2 regions of the Lysinibacillus sp. NPDC093197 genome follow, and region 1 is predicted to be linked to the other one. Evidence: riboswitches for the same ligand, from Rfam matches in the RefSeq annotation. Region 1 holds a riboswitch; the other holds the start of a gene.
What was found. Region 1 has a riboswitch for cobalamin ahead of ACIP9G_RS03510 (energy-coupling factor ABC transporter permease). Riboswitches for the same ligand answer to the same signal wherever they lie in the genome.
Positions count from the first base shown of each region.

Region 1 (11,634 bases):
GACGCTTAAAAAATGTATGGGCTTATCAAGTAATGACTCAACCTCTGTTTGTGCTACTGCCCAGGCGATTTTTTCCTCGATTTTTTCATGAGACCAGCCAAGATTTAATGGCCCGAAAGCGATATCTTGCTTTACTGTACCTGAAAAAAGTTGATTGTCAGCATCTTGGAATACGATGCCGACCTGCTGACGTAATGCGGATAATGCTTTTCTAGAATAGCTAAGCGCTTCGTTGCAAAACGTAATGTTGCCATCGGTCGGTTTTAAAATTCCATTTAGATGCTGAAATAGTGTTGATTTGCCAGCACCATTATGACCTAGTAGGGCGATTTTTTTCCCCTTTGGAATTTGCAATGAAATATCTGTAAGTGCCTCGGTACCGTCTGCATAAGCATATGATAAATGTTTAAGATCAAAATAAAGCTCTGTCATGAGAAAAAACCTCCATATATTACGAGGAATAAAAATATAAAAACAATTCCAAACCAGTTTTTCTTGCTATAACATACACTGTCTTGCCAATAAATAGATTCGCCACCACGTGCTTGCATCGCATTATTTAGTTCACGACTACGTTGAAACATTTCCGCAAACAATGCTGCAATAAGCATGGAAATCGACCGTAACCATTGCATAGGTGATTGATAGCCAAGGCGTGATTGTTGAGCAAGATGAATTTTTTGCATGCTATTTAAAAAGATGAAAATAAATCGATACGTTAGCTCTACTAATTCTACAAATAAAGCAGGCAGACGCCATTGACGTAAGACGTGACAAATAGATTGTACCGATGTCGTTAAAATTAAAAAGTATAAACAGCTAATACTGCCTAATACAGAGAACAATAGCTGCTGTGCTGTGATCAAGCTTTCATTTCCGATGAAAAAAGTCCAATTACTAAGAGAAAATGCCCAGAAATGTGCTGGGAGGTTACTTGAATTTGGTGCAATTGAAATCAAAATAGATAGTAAACTGGATAGCAGAAAAAATCCTGGTAACAGCAGTAATTTCGCATAATATTGGAAAGGGATTTTTGCGCCTAAAATGATAAAAGCACTCATTACAATAAATGTAATGAGTGAAATAAGTTCATCTCTCACGATAAGCGACAATAGCAGTAACCCCAAGGAAAACGTCATTTTTTCTAACGGATGAACGGACGCTAGTTTATTCATATAAGCATACTTATCAATGAGTAACATCGTTTAACCTTCCTTATGCTTGCCGCGCATATAGCCTACGAAATAGCCAATAAAGCCAGCACCAATCGCAGCCTGTAATACGAATAATAAGCTTTCAATTTCACCACTTGGTGGCTCCCATAAGCTTTCAAACCATGGTTCATATTCTGCATTAATTTCACCGATTGCAGCTTCAGCTTCTCCGTCTGCACCACCGAATTCTGCACCTTTTTGTACGAAAAGAGGGATGATTGCTAAAAGTACAACGACAGCTAGTAGCAGTAAATTTTTCTTCATCCTAATGTGCCTCCTTTGCTGAGAAAACACGTAGTGCCTTTAATTCGCTCACATTGTATTTTTTTAAGAAATTCATAACGATAACTGTTAAAATTCCTTCACTAATTGCTAGAGGGATTTGTGTTAAAGCAAAAATACCTGCAAATTTTGTGAATGAAGCCATAAAGCCTCCTACTTCAGAAGGGAAAGCCAATGCTAATTGAACTGAAGTGACAACATATGTACCTAAGTCCCCAAGCATCGTGCAAAAAAGACAGCAATAGAGAATGATAGACCGATTTTTTGAGAACCTTTAAAGACATAATACGCAATAATTGGTCCTACAATCGCCATAGAGAAAGCATTTGCACCTAAAGTGGTAATACCACCATGTGCTAAAAGTAATGATTGGAATAATAAAACGATTGTTCCAATCACACTCATGGCTAATGGTCCAAAAAGAACTGTACCAAGGCCAACACCAGTAGGATGTGAGCAACTTCCTGTTACTGATGGAATTTTCAGTGCCGATAAGACGAATGCGAATGCACCTGATAAGCCTAATATCATTTTCGTTTCAGGATTTTCGTCAATTGTTTTACGAATAGAACGTAATCCTAAAATAATAAATGGAATCGAAATAACCCACCAAAAAATCGCCCATTCAATCGGCAAAAATCCTTCCATGATATGCATGGCAAACGCTCGTTTTGGTACTAGTAAAAGAGCCACTAAGAAATAACTAAGTTTCCAAAAAGAAAATTTCAAAACCTTTCCTCCTCAACAGTAATTTTCGAATGTAGCGTGCGCAATAAAAAAAGCACTTCTCCGTTTCGGAAAAAGTGCATAGCTGAAAAAGCAAATAGAACTGTCATTTGCCAAGCCGCACACCTCTCCTCGTAGGTTGAAACGATCACGATTTTCTCGGCAGGTCTCCTGGCTTTAGTTCAACATTTTATAGGCCTTCCCGTCCTATGGACAGTGACATTTTCTATAAAATTCCCTAGTACAGTGGCGGGACCGCGCCGGACTTGAACCGGCTTCCCTTTTAAGCGAAATGTATACACTTCGCACCGAAAAAAGATGAAGTTGTGAGTTTTCACGAAGAAGTGTAACATGTTTTTCCAATCATAAGCTATCCTTTTTTTTGTAAAAAATTTTTTATAAAATAACAATCTAGAAAATTCAGATAAATGTCAGAGAAAATCTATCAATTTTAATGAAATATTTGTTGAAATTTTATTAAAAATCTAATAAATAAAAAAGAAATGTTGAAAAGTATAAAAATGATAGGCTATGATAGAAACAGTTTTATATTCGTTTTATTAACATTTCATTTTAAAATTTAAATATAAATCCATCATTAAGTGCTCGATATACTTCGAGATAATAGGGAAATCGGTGTAAATCCGATACAGCCCCCGCTACTGTAATAGCTGATGAAATCGCAATGCCACTGAAAACTTGGGAAGGCGCGAAAGTAAGAGGAAGCTTAAGTCAGGAAACCTGCTTAGTTGATGATATGCAAACTTTTCGGAGGGAGAAGTGAAGCGAGAGCGGATACGTGTATATTCGTTTTTATTTTGGCTTCTATAAAACCTTTACTCTTCGATATCGAGTAAAGGTTTTTTCTTTTTCCTAAAAGTAGAATGAGGGGAGAAAAGCAATGACAACTTGGAATTTAGAGGGCATGAAAACCCATCTTTTTATTTGTAATGGTAGTAGTTGCATGAAAAAAGAAGCTGAGGAAATTACGCTCGCAATACGAGACGAAATAGAGAAATTAGCACTCGATAAGGAAATACATACGACAAGAACGCGTTGTAATGGCAGATGTAAAGATGCTTGTGTTGTGATCGCGTACCCACAGGGAAATTGGTATCGTGTACCAACAGTTGAGCATGGTAGAACACTTGTAAAAGATTTAAACCATGATTCTTTACACAGCGAGCATGTTTTTACACTGACAGAAGGTACGTTGCAACGTACCCCACAAACAACAGCCATTAAAGGCATCGACAAGGTGAAAGAGGGGTAAAAAATGGCGCAAAAAGGAAAGATTTTTGTTGTAGGCTTTGGACCTGGAGATTTCAAGCATATTACGACACGTGCTGTAGAGGCATTACAACAAAGTGAATTTATTATCGGTTATAAAACGTATGTTGAGCTCATTCAAGATTTAGTAAGTGCGAAGTCGATTGTTAGTACTGGTATGACAGAAGAAGTGTCACGAGCACAAGAAGCGGTACGTCAAGCGGAGGCTGGAAATATCGTTTCTGTTATTTCGAGTGGTGACTCAGGCGTATATGGGATGGCTGGACTTGTATATGAAGTACTAATTGAGCTTGGGTGGACGGAAGCAACAGGTGTTGAAGTCGAAATTGTGCCAGGAATTTCTGCTATTAATTCGTGTGCAAGTTTGCTAGGCGCACCGATTATGCATGATTCTTGCACGATTAGTTTAAGCGATCATTTAACACCTTGGAATTTAATTGCAAAGCGTGTGGAAGCTGCGGCGATGGCCGATTTTGTCATTGCGTTATATAACCCAAAAAGTGGTCGCCGTACACGTCAAATTGTAGAAGCACAACGGATTTTACTAGAATATCGATCACCGGATACACCTGTAGGACTTGTGAAAAGTGCCTACCGTGATCGTCAGGAAATAACGATGACGACTTTAGCAGAGATGCTCGAGCATGATATCGGCATGTTAACTACAGTTATTATTGGAAATTCATCGACATTTTTCTATGACAATAAAATGATTACACCGCGTGGCTATCAGCGCAAATATACACTTGGAGAAGAAAAACAGCCTTTACGTCCACACCAGCGTTTAAGAGAAGAAAATGAGCCGTGGGCAATGAACCAAGAAACAGGTACTGCAAGTCATGACTTTGCTGCAGATCCAAATGCAGGACGTCTGAAAAGTAGTATTGCGATAGCACCTGCGCCTGTATCGGTACAAGAAAAATCATCTCTAGAAATGGCAGCAACTGCACTAGCCATGGTGAAAGGAACAACTGTCACAAAGGCTACAACGAAGTTAGTTCAGCAAAAAATGGAGTCGATTTTTGAACTTGCTGTTAGTCCTGGGGTAGCGAATAAATTTTTCACTCCACAGCAAATGATGACGTTAGCTGAAGTTGTGGGAGATGAAGGCACGATGGAATATACACCTGACCATCAAATTCATTTAAAAATTCCAACGACAGAGCCAGAAATTATTACTGAAAAGTTAAGAGAAGTAGGCTTTTTACTCGCACCAATTGGGGATGTGCTGTCATTAAAGGCTTGTGACTTCTGTTATGGCGAGAAGGCAGATTCAATTCCATATGCAGAGGAGATTCAAGCAAAGCTTGGTGGGTTGTCGTTGCCTAAAACGCTGAACATTGGCTTTAATGGCTGTGGCATGGCGTGTTATCGTGCAGTATTTGACGATATAGGTATCGTCTACCGGAAAAGTAAATTTGATGTTTTTATCGGTGCGAAACCAGTAGGGCGTACTGCACATGCAGCACAGCCAGTTGTAGAGGGACTAGAGCCAGAACAGCTTATTCCGCTTATTACAGACATTATTGAGGAATATAAGGCAAATGCACATCCAAATGAACGCTTATTTAAGTACTTCAAACGGGTGAAAAAAATATTGCATTTTACGTATCAAGATATGTCGTCAAAAATAAAAGTAGAGCCAGCTCCGTGCGGCGACTAGTGAGGAGATAAAAGATGAAAGCAATTTTATTTGTTGGCCATGGTAGCCGTTTAGCAGCAGGAAATGACGAGGTACGAACGTTTATAGAGCAAATGACGCCACGTATCGATGAAAGCTTTTTAGTAGAAACATGTTTTTTAGAGTTTGCCTCGCCAAACATTGAAGATGGTATAACGAATTGTGTGAAGAAGGGTGCTACAGAGGTACATGTAATCCCGATTATTTTACTTCATGCTGGTCATTCAAAAATGCATATTCCAGCAGAAATCGAACATGCACGTGAGCATTATCCAAATATTACATTCACGTATGGACAAACAATCGGTATTCATGACGAAATTTTTGCTATTTTAGAAGACCGCTTAGCAGAAATCGACTTCAATACTGAGGAAGAACATAAAGATACTGCTATTTTATTAATTGCACGTGGTGGCAGTGACCCAGCGGCAAATGGTGATTTTTATAAAATTACACGTTTGTTATGGGAAAAACTAAACGTTCAGTATGTGGAAAGCGCATTTATGGGCGTGACAGATCCGCGTGTTGAAGAAGGCATTGAACGCTGTGTCAAGCTCGGTGCTAAAAAAATTATTATGCTACCGTACTTTTTATTCACAGGTATTTTAATGGAACGTATGAATGGCATGTGCAAGCAATTTAATGAGCAATATCCTGACTGTGATATCCAAATTGCTAATTATTTTGGCTACCATGATCGTTTACAAAATGTGTTGTTAAACCGTATTGAACAAGCTGTGAATGGTACATCAACAGGTATGCAGGATTTAGAAAATTATCGTGCTTATGCGGCGGTACATGGACATGCGCATCATCATCACCATCATGACCATGATCACGACCATGACCACCATCACGACCATGACCATGACCATGACCATGACCACCATCATGACCACGAGCATGATCACCATCACGATCATCATCACCATGACGAGGAGCTAGTAAAATGATTTTCATGTTAGCTGGTACGAGCGATGCAAGGAATCTAGCACTTGAATTGCAGTCAGTGGGCTATGCGATTACGGCTACAGTTGTTACTGATTCGGCTGCTACAAGCCTTGCAGAGGTAGGTCTACCACATTTAGTTGGTAGACTAACTGCTGAGGAAATGGCAGCAATACTTACAGAACAAGGGTATCGCTTAGTTGTCGATGCCTCACATCCATTTGCAGAGGAAGCTTCTAAAAATGCGATGGCAGCAGCAAAGAGTGCTGGTGTTCCATACATTCGTTATGAACGCGCAAATGAACATTACGAACACCCTCTTATTACCGTTGTTAAAGATTATGAGGAAGCAGCACAGTTAGCAGCTGTAAAACGAGGCGTGATTATGCTGACAACTGGCAGTAAAACACTTGCAACGTTTACAAAGGTGTTACAAGGCTTAGAAAATACACGTGTTATTGCACGTATGCTTCCTCGCCTTGATAATATGGAAAAATGTGAAGCACTCGGTGTGGCGCAAAGAGATATTGTTGCTATTCAAGGTCCCTTTTCAAAAGAATTAAACGAAGCACTATTTCGTCAATACGATGTTACATTGATGATTACAAAAGAAAGTGGCAAAGTCGGCTCAGTCGATGAAAAGCTAGACGCTGCACTTGCCTGTGGTATTGAAACGATTTTAATCGCACGACCAAATATTCAATATGGCCAACAATACTCCTCATTTGAGGAAGTACTACAAGCTGTACAACACAAACTTTAGGAGGCAAACCAAATGGATTTCAAAACAGATTTCAAACCATTAACAGTAGACCCAGACAAAATTTATGATTATAGTTTCTCGATAATTGCAGAGGAAATGGGCGAACATGATTTTACAGAAGATGAGTGGAAAATTGTCCGTCGTATTATCCACGCTTCTGCTGACTTCGAATTAGGACGTAGCGTCATTATTACACCAGGTGCAATTGAAGCAGGCATTAAGTCGATCCTTGCAGGTCGTCATGTCATTGCTGATGTACAAATGATTGAAAGTGGTTCAGGAAAAAAACGTTTCCAAAAGCATGGTGGGGATTTACACTGCTATATCGCAGATGAAGACGTTTCGATTGAAGCGAAAAAACAAAATACAACGCGTGCCATAATCTCAATGCAAAAGGCAACAAAATTACACGAAGGTGGCATTTATGCAATCGGAAATGCACCGACAGCCTTACTAGAGTTAATTCGCTTAATTAAAGAAGGCTTAGCGAAACCGGACTTAATTATTGGCATGCCAGTAGGCTTTGTGTCAGCAGCAGAGTCGAAAGAAGAGCTTTTAAAGCTAGAGGGGATTCCTTATATTACAAATGTTGGACGTAAAGGCGGTAGTACAGTGACGGTTGCTGCTTTAAATGCCGTTTCATTATTAGCGGACGAACAGGCGAAAAAATAATGGAGCGGAAGCCAAAAAAGGATCCTAAAGACATGCGTCACGGTTATACAACGGGAGCCTGTGCAACTGCAGTTACGAAAGCGGCATTATTAGCACTCATAACAAATGAAGAGCAGGAAACGAGTACGATTCATTTGCCAATAGGGCGAGATGCAACATTTACAATTGAAAAATGTACGTTTGGAAGCAACGTAGTAAGCTGTGAGACGATTAAGGATGCTGGTGATGATCCAGATGCGACACACAAAGCCCTTATTATTGGCACGGTAAGTTGGGCTGATACACCAGGGATACATTTAGATGGCGGTATTGGCGTCGGGCGAGTAACAAAGCCCGGCTTACCTGTTGCTGTTGGAGAAGCAGCGATTAACCCTGTACCACGTAAAATGATACATAGTACCGTGCAAGATGTGCTTGAAGAGTTTCAAATTAATCGCGGCGTTAATGTTGTTATTTCTGTACCAGAGGGCGAGGAAATTGCAAAAAAAACATTAAATGGACGGCTTGGCATTATTGGCGGCATTTCCATTTTAGGCACAAGGGGAACCGTCGTGCCTTTTTCGAGTTCTGCGTATATGGCAAGTATTGTTCAAGCTATTAGTGTCGCAAGGGCAGCTGGCTGTGAACATGTAGTTATAACAACAGGTGGGCGTAGTGAAAAGTTTGGGATGGCCCAATATCCTACCTTACCTGAGGAAGCGTTTATTGAAATGGGTGATTTTGTCGGCTTTACATTAAAGCATTGTAAACGACTTGGCATTAAGCAAGTATCGCTCGTTGGGATGATGGGGAAATTTTCAAAGGTGGCTCAAGGGGTAATGATGGTGCACTCCAAAAGCGCAGCCATTGATTTTAATTTTTTAGCGCAGTTAGCCATTGATATTGGGGCAGATGAAGAAACAGTAGCACAAGTAAGAGAGGCAAATACCGCATCACAAGTTGGTGAAATAATGGCTGAAAAAGGCTATGATGCTTTCTTTCATCACCTATGCGAGGCATGCTGTTATTCATCTTTACACCATATTAGAGGGGGCTTGACGGTTTCCACATCGATTTATTCGATGCAGGGACAATTATTAGGAAGGGCTGATGACATTGCATCGATCGATGAAATTGATTGGGATCGGGGATAACGGACAGGAAAGTTTACTACCACAGTATAGACAGTGGATTGAAGACTGCGAGGTGCTCGTAGGTGGTGAGCGTGTCCTTGATTTTTTCACAAGCTTTACAGGAGAAAAAATAGTCATTAAAGGTGGTCTTTCGACGCTTGTTGAAAAACTTTCCGAAGAAACGCGTAAGACAGTTATTTTAGCATCGGGTGATCCACTATTTTACGGCATCGGGGGCTATTTAGCAAAGAAGCTAAATATCGAAGTATATCCGTATATGAGCTCTGTACAGCTTGCGTTTTCAAAAATGGGCGAAAGCTGGCAGGATGCCTATGTAACTAGTATTCACGGGCGAACAATGAAAGGCTTAGCGCAACGTATTGATGGTAAAAAGAAAGTGGCATTACTAACAGATGCAGACAATAATCCAAATGCACTGGCACGTTATTTAAAGCATTTTGGTATGACAGAATACCGTGCTTTTGTGGCAGAAAATTTACAAGGTATTGATGAAAAATATGGCTGGTACTCTCTTGATGAATTAGAAGAAGCAGAATTTTCATCTCTCAATGTTGTGATCCTACAGCAAACGTCAGCTCCGAAGCGCTATGCACTTGGTATTGATGATGAAGAGTTTTCACAACGTAAGCCAGATAAAGGACTGATTACGAAAAAGGAAATTCGTGTATTAAGTTTGCAAGCAATGCAGCTTCAAAAGGACAGCACGATTTGGGATGTCGGCACATGCACAGGCTCCATGGCGATTGAAGCTGGTAAATTGGCACCAGAAGGTCAAGTGTATGCAGTGGAAAAAAATGCTCCTGATTTAGAAAATTGCCTACAAAATCAACAGAAGTTCCGTGTCGATGTAACGGCTATTCATAGTAAAGCTCCTGCAGGACTCGAGCATTTTCCAGACCCAGATGCGATTTTTATCGGCGGAACAGGTGGGGAAATGGTGGAGCTATTACAGCTGTGCTGTACGCGCTTAAAGCCCAATGGTCGCATTGTCTTAAATGCTGCTACAATTGAAAATTTATATAAGGCAGTTGAGGCGTTTAAAGCTTGCGGCTTTGCAGTAGAAATTTTACAGGCGCAACTTGCACGTAGTAAACCAATTTTAGATATGACTCGCTTTGTCCCATTAAACCCGATATATATAATTTCGGCATATCGAAAGGAAGAAAATCATGAGTAATCTTGGTATTTTATATGGCTTAGGCGTAGGCCCTGGCGATCCAGAATTAATTACAGTAAAAGCATTCCGTGTTATCCAGGAGTCACCAGTTATTGCCTACCCAAAAAAATTAAAGGGTAGCAAAAGCTATGCACACCGCATCGTAGACGTTTACATTAATCCAGAGGAAAAAGATATGCTTGGTCTTGTTTTCCCAATGACGAAGGATGAGGCAGTATTAGAACGTGAATGGACGAAATCTGTTGAACTTGTTTATGGTAAATTGAAAGAAGGCAAGGATGTTGCATTTGTGACAGAAGGTGATCCTCTTTTATACAGTACTTTTATCCATATGATGAAGCTAATGCAGGACATGCATCCAGACGTAGAAATTCGTACAGTACCTGGTATTTCATCATTCAATGGTTCTGCATCACGTTTAGGCATTGCCCTTGCTGATGGAGATGATCGTGTCGCAATTATTCCAGCTCATGATAATTATGATGCAATGCGTGAAGCAATTGAAAGTCATGATGCAGTCGTATTTATAAAAGTAGCAAAGGTTATTGATTTAATGCTAGAAGTACTGCGTGATTTAGACTTACTTGATAAAGCTTCCGTTGTAACAAAGGTTACATCTGATGAGGAAATTATTTGGGATGTACGTGAACTAGACGGTGTAGATTTAGAATATTTAACATTAATGGTGGTGCGTAAATAATGAAGAAAATTTATATTGTTGGTGCAGGCCCAGGAGACCCGGATTTAATTACTGTCAAAGGTTTACATATGCTACAAACAGCGGATGTTGTTATGTATACGGATTCGTTAGTCAATGAAGATCTTATTGCAAAGGCAAAGCCAGATGCGGAAGTAATTCGTACGGCCGGCATGCATTTGGAAGAAATGGTTGCGGTCATGGTAGAGCGTGTCAATGCAGGTAAAGTAGTAGCACGTATGCATACAGGCGACCCTGCGATGTATGGTGCAATCATGGAACAAATTGCCTTATTGAAGAAGGAAGGGATTGGCTATGAGGTCATTCCTGGCGTTAGCTCGGTTTTTGCTTCAGCCGCAGCAATCGGGGCCGAGTTAACAATTCCCGATTTAACACAAACGCTTATTTTAACTCGTGCAGAAGGACGTACACCTGTGCCTGAGTTTGAAAAGCTACGTGATCTTGCTAGCCACCATTGTACGATTGCGTTGTTCTTAAGTGCAACGCTAACAAAGAAAATCGTCAAAGAATTGCAAAGTGCGGGATGGTCTGATGATACGCCAGTTGCCGTGATTCAGCGTGCAACTTGGCCCGATCAAAAAATTGTTCGTACGACTTTAGTTGAGCTTGATGAGGCGATGCGTGTCAATGGTATACGTAAACATGCGATGATTTTAGCAGGTTGGGCATTGGACCCAAATATCCATGATAAAGATGAGTACCGTTCAAAATTATATGATGCGACCTTTACACATGGCTTCCGAAAAGGTGTGAAGACAAGTGATTGAATTACAAGAAGGTGTACTTCCTGAAGTTGATCAGCGTAATCCTTATGCAGTTGTAGCCATTACGAAGCATGGTGTTCAAATAGGACGCAAACTACAGCAAACATTTGCGGCAAGCGATTTATATTATATGAGTAAATTTGAACATGGCGACGAAGATGAAAAGCATATTCAGCTTTTTACAGGTACGGTGCGTTTATTACTGCCAACACTTTTTAAGCAGTATAAAGGATTAATCTTAATTATTTCACTTGGTGCGGTTGTGC
Region 1 is NZ_JBIVOH010000001.1:673,753-685,386, reverse strand. Features, by position in the region: gene ACIP9G_RS03525 (energy-coupling factor ABC transporter ATP-binding protein) at 1-432, opposite strand, end outside; gene cbiQ (cobalt ECF transporter T component CbiQ) at 429-1,202, opposite strand; gene ACIP9G_RS03515 (energy-coupling factor ABC transporter substrate-binding protein) at 1,206-1,478, opposite strand; partial or broken gene ACIP9G_RS03510 (energy-coupling factor ABC transporter permease) at 1,480-2,144, opposite strand; cobalamin riboswitch at 2,367-2,550, opposite strand; cobalamin riboswitch at 2,806-2,985, shown strand; gene ACIP9G_RS03505 ((2Fe-2S) ferredoxin domain-containing protein) at 3,124-3,495, shown strand; gene cobJ (precorrin-3B C(17)-methyltransferase) at 3,499-5,175, shown strand; gene ACIP9G_RS03495 (sirohydrochlorin chelatase) at 5,190-6,146, shown strand; gene cobK (precorrin-6A reductase) at 6,143-6,904, shown strand; gene ACIP9G_RS03485 (precorrin-8X methylmutase) at 6,917-7,576, shown strand; gene ACIP9G_RS03480 (cobalt-precorrin-5B (C(1))-methyltransferase) at 7,576-8,709, shown strand; gene cbiE (precorrin-6y C5,15-methyltransferase (decarboxylating) subunit CbiE) at 8,666-9,886, shown strand; gene cobI (precorrin-2 C(20)-methyltransferase) at 9,879-10,586, shown strand; gene cobM (precorrin-4 C(11)-methyltransferase) at 10,586-11,371, shown strand; gene ACIP9G_RS03460 (cobalt-precorrin 5A hydrolase) at 11,364-11,634, shown strand, end outside.

Region 2 (4,575 bases), on a different contig from region 1:
CTTCGATGTCTGGAGGTGAACGACAACGTGCTTGGATTGCAATGACTGTAGCGCAGCATCCTAAAGTGTTACTGCTAGATGAACCAACAACATATCTAGATATTGCACATCAATTAGAAGTGATGGAGCTTGTAAAAGAGTTAAATCATAAATACAATATGACCGTTATTATGGTGTTACATGATATTAACCAAGCTGCACAAAATAGTGAACGGCTGATTGTACTAAAGAAAGGAAAAATACATTACGACGATTCACCACATTGTGTATTATGTAAAGAAATGTTTCAAACAATTTTTGAAATTGATGCTGAAATTTATATGCAAGATGGAAATCCAATCTTTACCCCGGTAAAATTGTGCTCAAGTTCTTGCAAATGATGAAAGCTCATGTTTCGGGTAGAAATATGCAGCAACTACAACACCCATAAAAATTAACTTATTATAATGAAGAAAAGGAGATTTAAAATATGATTGGTATAATTTATTACGCTTATGGCGCACCGAAATCTTTAGACGATGTAACACCTTATTTTACACATATAATGAAAGGTAAAACACCACCACCACACGTGATTGAAAACGTTACGGCACAATTTAAAAAATTAGGCGGTGTTGATCCATTAGCAGCAAATACGGGGCGTATTGCTAAAGGGCTGGAACATTCTTTACAGAATCGCTTAACACAGCCTGTAAAAGTATATAATGCATACAAACATACAGAACCTTATATTCCAGATGTTGTTGACACAATGCTTGAAGATGGTATTACAACCTTTATTACGCTACCTGTAAATCCGATTATGTCTACAGGTGCTGCAGCGTTTCATGATGAAGTTAGTACGTTATTAGCTTCTCATGACGTTAAGGTCATTCATGCGAAAAATTGGCATTTAAACGATGAATTACTTGCTGTATATAAAGATCGTGTTCAACGTGCATTTGAATGGATTCCAGTTGAAAAACGAGCACAGACGCATGTTTTATATACCGTCCATAGTCAACCAATTGATCCCGAAAAAAACGAAAACTATGTACGTCAGTTTTCCGAATTAGCCGAAGCCATTTCAAAAGCAGTTCAAATTGATAACTGGCATATTACATATCGAAGCGGTCATGGGAAAGGTGACTGGCTAGGTCCAAATGTAAAAGATAAAATTAATTCATTACAAGGCGAGGGTGCTCAAGGTATCGTCACTTGTGAGCTCCTTTCCCTTTCAGCGGATATTGAGTCTTATTTTGAAGTCGGATATGAATGTCATAGATTATGTGAGGAACTTCAAGTAGAATTTGCCAAATCGGAGTTTCCAGGTGATAGCTATGATACCATTCAAGCTTTAGCTGCCATTGTCGAGTCATTTATTCCAGCTCATAACTGAGCTAGTCGGTACCATTACGTGTAGTCATGCTTAAAACTTATATTGCCATCTGATGTCGAGATTTCATTGATGTCAGATGGCTATTTGTTTTTAATTAGAAAAGCAAACGAGTGCAAAACAACAAAGACAGGTTTGATCGCTACAAAATGATTAAAAATGAAATCGAACATACGGCAGGTTCATTTTAAAATCTTTTTTCTAAAAAGTAATAGGGCTTACGATAGTGGCTAAAATGGTTTAACAGATATAAACTTATATTAAGAAGTATATTAAATATAATCTTCAGTTTAATATAGGCTGCAGTAGGTAGCATAATAATTCCTTGAGATTCTATGAATAATCTCTATAAATCAAGCTATAATTCTTTGGAACTACTAACTATGTTGTTTATTATGCTTAACTAGCTAGTCGTTTTCATTTATTAACAGTTTGTTCTTCCTAAAGAATATAATGAAAAGTTACACTATAAAGAATTCACTTTTCTGGATTTACTTTTTACTTGAAGGATGGTACACTTAATTGTGTTCAATAACAATATATTGTGTTCGTTTTATGTAGGTACTACTATATGTAGTTTAATAGGGAAGTTCGGTATATCCGACGCTGTCCCCGCAACTGTTAAGCTGACGATGATTTAATCCACTGTGCGTTGGTATGGGAAGGATATCAGAGAATGAAGCAAAGCCAGGAGACCTGCCTATCATAAAACAAATCAACCTTTCTTCGGGGAATAAGAAATGGGGACGTGACTATTCTTTGGCTTTTTTACGTTTCTAACTTAGGCTGTCTCTCCCGAGAGATAGCCTTTTTATATTATGAAAAGAGGGAATTTAAAATGAAACTTTATACTAAAACTATATGCCCAAAATGTCTTTGGGTCAAATCGGAATTACAACGTGCAGGACTTGAGGCAGAAATTGTGAATATTGATCATGACGAACAAGCAAAACAAAAAATTATGGACGCAGGTTTTTTAAGTGTGCCTGTTCTTGAAGTAAATGACACATTTATAGGAGATGTCAAAGAAATTGTTTCTCAAATTGAGATGATTGCAATATGATCGTTTATGCCAGTCGTACAGGTAATGTGCGAAGTATTGTTACTAAATTAGATGGTGAGTCAATTGAAATTTATGATGGATTATTGTTGACTGAGCCCTATCTTTTAATTACATACACAGACGGCTTAGGTGATATTCCTGCAAAAGTAGCCCGCTTTTTAGAGCAAAACAAGGAATTTTGCAAGGGAGTAGCTGTTAGTGGTAATAGTAATTTTGGACATCATGTGTTTGGCGGAGCTGGTGAGAAAATTGCAGAAGCCTATAAGGTCCCGTTAGTATGTAAATTAGATTTACGGGGATATCAGGCTGATTATGAAGTAATACAAATGTTTTATGAAACGAGGGTGAAGGGATGAAAACATATTTAAAGCTTAATAATGAGGTGCTTAATCGCTATAGCACGACAGGTCAATTAGAGCTTGAAAAGGACCGTGAAGCAACACGCCGTTATTTTTTAGAATATGTAAATGTGCGTCTACGTTATTTTATTGATATTGAAGAAAAAATTCGCTATTTAGTCGATGAGGGTTACTATGAGAAACAATTTATCGACATGTATGATATAGATTTTATTAAACATCTATACAAAAAAGCATACGATTACAATTTCCGTTTCCCTTCATTTATGAGTGCGAGTAAATTTTATGATAGCTACGCAATGAAAAGTCGTGACGGAGAAGAAATTTTAGAAAAATATGAAGATCGTATTGTTATCATCGCTTTATATTTAGCACAAGGGAACACTGTGTTAGCAGAACGTTCTGTTGAGGCAATGATGGAAGCGTACCAACCAGCAACGCCAACTGCATTAAACAGTGGGAAAAAAGCGCGTGGCGAATTAGTAAGCTGCTTTAAACTATCAATGGACGATTCAATGAATAGTATTGCTGAAAATATTGGTTATTGTTTGGAGCTATCTCGCCTTGGAGGTGGAGTGGGGGTAAACTTAACAGATTTACGTCCATTAGGTGATCCAATTAAAGAAATTTTAAATCGTGCAAGTGGTGTTATCCCAGTTGCTAAACTTTTAGAAAATTCTTTTAGCTATTCGAATCAGCTTGGACAACGAAACGGCTCTGGCGTTGTCTATCTAAATATTTTCCACGCAGATATAGAAAATTTTATTTCATCGAAAAAGCCAAATGCGGATGATAAAATCCGTCTAGCAACACTATCAACAGGTATTATTATTCCAAGTATTTTCTTTGAACTTATGAAACGTGATAAAGATATTGTGTTGTTTAGCCCATATGATATTTATAAAGAATATGGTAAACGGATGTCTGAAATCTCAATTACTGAGATGTATTACGAGTTACTAGATAACCCGAATATCCGTAAAATTAAACGCTTGAATGCTCGTCGACTTTATACAGAAGTGAAAAAAGCCCAATTTGAATCAGGCTATCCTTTCGAAATTTTTGATGATAATGTCAACGATGTACATCCACTTAAAAATATAGGCCGTGTAAAAATGTCAAACCTATGTACAGAAATTCTACAAGTACAAGAAACAAGTATAATTTCTGACCAAAATGAACCAAATGAATACGGGCTGGATGTATCGTGTAACCTAGGTTCAATTGATATTCATGCCGCAAGTAAAGTAAATGATTTTGGAACATTAGTTGATACGGCAATGCATTTATTAACGAATGTGTCGCAAATGACGAACATCACGAATGTACCGCCTGTAGCTAAAGCAAATAAACTAATGCATTCGGTAGGGCTTGGTTGTATGAATTTACATGGCCATCTTGTTACAGAAGGAATCATGTATGGTTCAAAGGATTCGATTGATTTTATGGACAGCTTTATGGAAGCAATGAACTATTATTCACTTAAATCATCTATGGAGATTGCTAAGGAAAGAGGCGAAACTTTCTACCGTTTTGAGGATAGTGATTATGCTTCAGGCGTTTATTTTGATCAATATGTAAACAAAATCGAAGTAGAGCTCTCACCTGTTGTATTAAAAGCACTAGGAAATATTCCAATTGTGACATCAAAAATGTGGGAAACATTAAAACAGGATGTCATGCAATATGGTTTATTCCATTCTTATCGTCTAGCTATTGCACCAACTGGTAGTATTTCATACATTCGTAGCTGTACAGCTTCGATTGCACCAAGTACT
Region 2 is NZ_JBIVOH010000002.1:609,243-613,817, reverse strand. Features, by position in the region: gene ACIP9G_RS08900 (ABC transporter ATP-binding protein) at 1-380, shown strand, start outside; gene ACIP9G_RS08895 (ferrochelatase) at 470-1,378, shown strand; cobalamin riboswitch at 1,918-2,094, shown strand; gene ACIP9G_RS08890 (glutaredoxin family protein) at 2,214-2,438, shown strand; gene nrdI (class Ib ribonucleoside-diphosphate reductase assembly flavoprotein NrdI) at 2,435-2,794, shown strand; gene nrdE (class 1b ribonucleoside-diphosphate reductase subunit alpha) at 2,791-4,575, shown strand, end outside.
Region 2: another riboswitch for cobalamin. It lies ahead of ACIP9G_RS08890 (glutaredoxin family protein); the one in region 1 lies ahead of ACIP9G_RS03510 (energy-coupling factor ABC transporter permease).